Linked DNA regions of Simiduia agarivorans SA1 = DSM 21679. The protein of the gene in region 1 binds, or shares a complex with, the protein of each later gene. Links are inferred from orthologs where the notes say so. Each region holds a gene or a part of one and is shown on either strand. Other genes may lie near its edges. The genes, in order: M5M_RS17345 and M5M_RS03335.

Region 1 (3,131 bases):
CGCGACACCGACGGCGAAATCGATATTTTTGTCGCGGGGGTCGGGACCGGCGGCACCATTTCGGGCACCTCTCGCTATATCAAACAACAGATGGGCAAAGCGATTCACACGGTCGCAGTTGAACCCGATACCTCGGCCATCATCACTGCGACCCGAGCGGGCACCGACTTTACCCCGAGCCCCCACAAGATCCAGGGCATCGGCGCCGGATTCATCCCCGCCAATCTGGACCTGTCCGTCATTGATGCCACCTGTACTGTCAGCAGCGAGGAGGCCATGGCCATGGCCCACAGACTGATGAAAGAGGAAGGGATACTGGCTGGCATTTCCTCAGGTGCCGCCGTTGCCGCGGCACTGAAAGAGGCAGAAAAGCCGGAAAATGCCGGCAAGACCACGGTGGTCATTCTCCCGGACTCGGGCGAGCGCTACCTGTCCAGTCCGCTGTTTGCAGGACACTGGACCGAACAGGAGCTGCAGCAGTAAGTACTTACAGGCGGCGCAAGCCGCCCGTATCCTGTGCCACCTTGCCCTGCTTTAATAGAGTACCGACGGCCCGTTTAAAGGCTGCCTTGCTGATGCCCAGCTGCTTTTCGATGTCAGCAGGTGAGGACTTGTCATTGAGCGGCAACAGGCCGCCGGCTCTTTCCAGTGCCGCCCAGACACGATCCACATTCTGGTCATGTCGCTCTGCCGGCCTCGCGAGCCCCAGATCAATTTTGCCATCGGGCCGCACGCGTTTCACAAACCCCTGCACGCTGTCGCCAAAGCGCAACCGGCCACCGGCTTCCGATTCGAAAATAAGCCCCCAATGCTGATGTTCAACAATGGCTTTGTAACCGAGGTCCGTACTGTTGGCGATAATCAAAGAGACTGCCTGACCCACCTTGTAGCGGGGTGGCGTTTTATCCAGAAAACGATCGACCTTAGAGCTGGCCATCAGGCGACCATCCTGGGCGTTCTGATAGATATGGACCAGATAGCTGCGCCCCTCCTCCATGGGCTTGTGCTGTTCGGCAAAAGGCACCAGCAGATCCTTACCCAGCCCCCAATCGAGGAAGGCGCCAAAACGACCTGTGGCCGTTACCCGCAGAAAGGCAAACTGGCCCAGCGTGGCTTTGGGCGTATCCGTCGTGGCAATCAAGCGGTCTTCGGAATCGAAATGCAGAAACACCCGCACAAAATCGCCCACCGCCAGCGAGTCTTGCACGTAGCGCTTGGGTAGCAACACCTGGGTTTGATCACCGAGATCCAGAAAGGCGCCGTAGTCTGTCATTCTGACGATAGGCAAGGTGTGAAATCGGCCTGGCTGCGCCATTTATCCTCCAATGGACCCAGTGGCCCGGACAAAAAAGGGGCCTCAGGCCCCTTTTGGTTTGATCGTTTACTTGACCACCCGAAGGCTGGGTCGGCCCGCACTTTTCACCGCAGGCTTTTCCACCACCGGCTTTTTCGCCGGTCCTTTGGGCGGCGTGGGCTCCGGTTCAGGCTCCAGCTCTGGCTCAAACACCATGCCCTGACCGTTTTCGCGCGCATATATGCCCAACACAGCGCGGCTGGGTACAAAAATGTCGGTGGGAATACCGCCAAAACGGGCGTTGAAACTCACCGCCTGATTGTCCAGCGACAGCCCCATGACCGCTGTGGGCGATATGTTAAGCACTATCTGGCCATCTTTATTGACGTGCTGCTGGGGCACTTCAACCCCTGACATCATTGCATCCACCAGAATGTAGGGGGTGCAATTGTTGTCCACAATCCAATCGTACAGCGCTCGGATCATATAGGGGCGGCTGGAAGACATGGCCATCGGCGGTACTACTCCTGTTCGGACCGAGAATTACTTCTTGGTCGATCGCATTTCCCGTTCGACTTCCGTCAGACTTTCACGGAAAGATTCGCGCGCAAACAGGCGGTCCATGTAGTCGAACAGCGGTTTGGTGGCCCGGGTCTGCGGAATATTGATGCCGAGCGAATCCAGTCGCCAGAAAATAGGCGCCAAACAGCAGTCAACGATGGTGAACTCTTCACTCATGAAAAACGGCATTTCGGAGAAAATCGGCGCTATGGCAGTGAAGCTCTCTTTCAGTTCTTTACGGGCCTTGGCCACGTCATCTTTGCTTTCGTTGCGCAGGATAACGTCGATCTGTGGACACCAATCCCGCTCGATGCGGTACATCCACAGGCGGCTCTGTGCTCTCGCCACCGGGTATACGGGCAGCAGTGGAGGATGCGGGAACCGCTCGTCGAGGTATTCCATCATGACCTTGGTTTCATACAAGGACAGATCGCGATCAACCAGAGTAGGCAGACTGTTGTAGGGGTTCAGGTCTGCCAGCTCGGCGGGCTTGGCCTCTGGGTCTACATCTTCAATGTCGACAGTGACGCCCTTTTCCGCCAGCACAATGCGCACGCGGTGGCTGTAGTGGTCACCGGCATCAGAAAAGTAGGTCATAGATGAGCGCTTAGCGACTACACCCATTGGTTTCACCTCAATTTTTGTTCAGAACAATAATAAACACGGGCGGCACTGTGTTGCCACAGGCCGCCCGACAGATTTCGCATCTTAGTGAACGTCTTTCCAGTACTCGCGGTTAAGCAGGAATACGAACACAAACAGCACAGACAGGAACAACAGCACGTAAATGCCGATGCGTTCGCGGTCCAGCGCATAGGGCTCAGCTACATACTCGAGGAAGTTAACCAGGTCGTAAACGGCCTTGTCGAACTCCTCCGCGGTCATGCTGCCCTTTTCATCAGCCACTTTCAGGCTGCCACAGGGATCATCGGCAATCACTGCGCCAGTCACCGGGTCCCGAACCGGACGGCCATGTTCAAAGCGCGGACCCGGCGCACATTCGGCCAGCCCCTGCAGCTCGATCATGGCATGCGGCATGGCTACCTTGTCGAATACACGGTTGTTCACGCCGGTAGGCCGGGTGTCGTCCTTGTAGAAATTACGCAGGTAGGTGTACAACCATTCGGGGTTACGTGCACGCGCTACCAGCGTCAGATCCGGTGGCGTAGCACCGAACCAGGCCTTGGATTTGGCCGGGTCCATGGAAATGGTCATCAGCTCACCGATGCGGCGGTCGCCGAACACCAGGTTGTCCATCATCAACTCGGCCGGGATG
Region 2 (3,045 bases), 3.1 Mb from region 1 along the record:
CCCTTAAAATGCATAGGTGCTACTCCTTAACTTGCTGAATTCAACTAGCGGGATAAATGATTGGAATGATCGGCAAAACCCGATTCAAGTGCGGGGGCGTAATCGGCATTATCTTTCAGCCGCGCAGTCAAACAGCGAACGGCTACACAGCCAGCGATCAACCCGATTCCGGCGCCGATCGCGGCAAAAACGTCCTGTCCAAAAAGAGTCTCGGCGACAAACAACCCCGCCAACAGGCCTGATAAGGGCACGAGATAAACCAAAAGCGCAGCCTTGGCCAACGCATCGGCCGGAACGGATAGCGAGACGGTTTGCCCGACTTCGGGCGGCTCCCCGTGAACAGAAACAGGGATCACGTCTGATGTTTCAAACCAGGACTGTAAACTCGATTGCCCGCAACCGTGTCTGGCCTGACAACTGGCACAACTGCTGCGCTGTATGGTTTTCACCCAAGCGGTGGATTGATCGCAGCGAACCACTACCCCCGATTCAGCAATGCGCTCCATCAGTAAACCCTGGTCATCCCCAACGCCACTCGCTCGAGCGTTGTAATCGGTGCTTCGCCCACCGCCGTTACGCGAAATGACTGGCTACCCGACTGCAGGCGCCCGAGGTAGGCAACCGTTGCGCCGCGCTGGGCTTTTCCTTCGAGTGCTGCGGGCGATTCGATCGACTCGATAAATACCGAAAAAGCAGCCATTCCATCGGTAAACATCAGCATTTCACGCTGCTCTGTGGTTTTGGCCCCCACATAACGAAATCCCTTGGGCAACCAGCCCGCCTGCCAGCTGACCTTCATCAGGGTATCCGGGCAATCTTCAATCGGCCCGGCAGTCTCACCTGAGCCCAGGTTATTAATCTGCACGAATTGAAATCGCTCCAGAACCCGGTTACCGGGACCAACCAGCAGAATTTTTAATGCGAGATAATCGCTCTGATCGATGGTAATTACATAGCCATAGCGATACTGGTCTTTTGGCATTACCTGAACTACGTAACCAGCGCGGCCTGCGACCCGTTCCTGACCAATCAATGAAACATGGTAATAGTCTTCGAGTGCGACATTGGCCTCCAGCCCCTGCAGGAGCCGATCGGAGGGCGTCGAACAAAACGCCTGTTGACGACTCACGCCGCGCAATTGGCCATTAAGGTGCAACAGACGCTCCTGTCTGCCTTGATCAGTGACCTGTTGTTCTATGGCAATGCTGGTGAGATGTGCGCCAAACTCGTAGGTGAGTACGCCCGAATAACTATGGCTGGAGGACGCTTTGGAGAATTGTCGTAACAGGTCTCTGGCATCGGGTGGATTTGCGTCAGACCGGGCGGACGTCGCTACCACCAAGAGAGCAATTAGACCCGCCAGTGTTAAATATCGCATGAGAGCCTTAGGGCGTTACCGATAGCGTTCCACGCATAGAGTTGATCCACAGGTACGGAGCGACTACTTCTGCTCAGGGGCCACAGCGGGCTCCGGACGCAACTCAACTTCAGGCGCCACCCTCGCATAGGGCAACAATCCCTGAGCACTGTTTTCGGCAGCATTACTGGCATGTTCAAGCATCAACTGATTGAGATGCTCCTCCACAACCTGATTCTGAATCTGCTGTTCTGCTGCCGTAGGTACGTAAATGAGCCGCTGGTTTTGCTCAAGTTCGGCCGCTAACGGACTCGCCTCGGACACATTCACAGTACGGGCCGTCAGATCCGGCGAGGCGAAGCCCTCTGGCACTGCCCCTGCGGGCAAGCTGGCCGCAGGCGCTTCTGCCACCAGGGCATGCTCCTGATCGGCAAATTGCTGTGCACCAATAACCACCGCGCCGGCAACACTGGCAGCAACGGCAAACTTGCCTGCCAGCCCCCAGAAGCCCTGTTTTTTGGCGGGTGTCATGCGGTGTGCCGGTTCGGCTTCCAGCGCCGCCATAATGCCGGCTGAATAATCCACTGGCACCCGTGGTGACAGCTCGCCGCGCATGGCAGAAGCCGCCAAATGGTAATTGGACCAGGATTCAGACAGGGAATCCCCGTCCTTCATAGCTTTAAGCAACCGCCGCAGCTCCAGCTCGCTGGCCTGATCATCCATGAGCGCCGAGAGACTTTCCTGCAACTTCTGGTTTGCCTGTTCTGCCATCTGAAACTACCACACCTGTTAAATTCGATTGTTATTGGTTCGGTTTTGACTCTGCAACAGAGGCTAAAAACCGGGCATGTGCCTGAGACTACCGTCACACACAAAAGTTCAAAGATTTGTAAATTTATTTGCCACCCGGGTCCATATAGGCCCGGATCCGGGCATCCAGCGCTTCCCGGGCCCTGAATATTCTGGACCTTACGGTACCCACGGGACACCCCATGATTTCCGCAATCTCCTCGTAGCTCTTGCCGTCGATTTCCCGGAGAGCAACAGCGGTGCGGAGATCTTCTGGCAATGCTTGTACCGTCTTGTCTACCAACGCCTCCAATTCAGTTTTGAAATGGAGCCCCTCCGGGGTGTCGGCATCCTCCATATACTCGGTCGCCAGGTACTCGGCCTCCTCTGCGTCAACACCCTGCGAAGGCGGGCGTCGGGACCGGGAAACCAGGTAATTTTTGGCTGTGTTGGCTGCGATGCGATAGATCCAGGTATAAAACGCACTTTCTCCGCGAAAATTGGGCAGTGCTCGGTATGCCTTGATAAAGGTTTCCTGAACCACATCCTCGATATCTGCTTGATCTCGCAGATATTTTGCTACGTTCGCGGCAACCCGATGCTGGTATTTCAGCACAAGCAAATTAAAGGCATTTTTATCCCCTTTTTGTACACGCTCCACCAACAACTGATCGTTGTCCGGCGCCTGGGGTTCTGCCATACATTCTCCTAAAGACCTGCCTGATCATCCCGGCTCGGATTGAGCCCGGTGTTTAAGTTTGGTGGCCAAGTCACTGTAAAACCGGCGATTTTGTACAGTTTCAGACAGAATGGCAAGGCCGATATGGACTGGTTAGCCCTCATAATTCCGCTATAATCGCGCACTCTTCAGCGGTTGGATTAAGGATTCATGACCAGAC

What was found.
Region 2: the proteins of M5M_RS17345 (region 1) and M5M_RS03335 are in contact, whole or in part, in a crystal structure (PDB 1YFN), measured with the Escherichia coli proteins. The link is inferred for Simiduia agarivorans SA1 = DSM 21679 from one-to-one orthologs.

Annotation. Positions count from the first base shown.
Region 1 is NC_018868.3:3,887,115-3,890,245, reverse strand. Bases 95-2,905 are described here. They hold M5M_RS17345 (ClpXP protease specificity-enhancing factor), read right to left. Parts: upstream 1,808-2,905; coding sequence 1,382-1,807; downstream 95-1,381. Other genes in these bases: M5M_RS17335 (ubiquinol-cytochrome c reductase), read right to left, coding at 2,564-2,905; M5M_RS17340 (glutathione S-transferase N-terminal domain-containing protein), read right to left, coding at 1,838-2,479; M5M_RS17350 (CvfB family protein), read right to left, coding at 488-1,315; cysK (cysteine synthase A), read left to right, coding at 95-483. Also shown: more of cysK, read left to right, coding at 1-94; more of M5M_RS17335, read right to left, coding at 2,906-3,131. UniProt on the Escherichia coli protein: Enhances recognition of ssrA-tagged proteins by the ClpX-ClpP protease; the ssrA degradation tag (AANDENYALAA) is added trans-translationally to proteins that are stalled on the ribosome, freeing the ribosome and targeting stalled peptides for degradation.
Region 2 is NC_018868.3:740,796-743,840, forward strand. Bases 286-3,010 are described here. They hold M5M_RS03335 (sigma-E factor negative regulatory protein), read right to left. Parts: upstream 2,129-3,010; coding sequence 1,442-2,128; downstream 286-1,441. Other genes in these bases: M5M_RS19295 (SoxR reducing system RseC family protein), read right to left, coding at 286-506; M5M_RS03330 (MucB/RseB C-terminal domain-containing protein), read right to left, coding at 506-1,378; rpoE (RNA polymerase sigma factor RpoE), read right to left, coding at 2,253-2,846. Also shown: M5M_RS03320 (DegQ family serine endoprotease), read right to left, coding at 1-14; more of M5M_RS19295, read right to left, coding at 45-285; nadB (L-aspartate oxidase), read left to right, coding at 3,036-3,045. UniProt on the Escherichia coli protein: An anti-sigma factor for extracytoplasmic function (ECF) sigma factor sigma-E (RpoE). ECF sigma factors are held in an inactive form by an anti-sigma factor until released by regulated intramembrane proteolysis (RIP).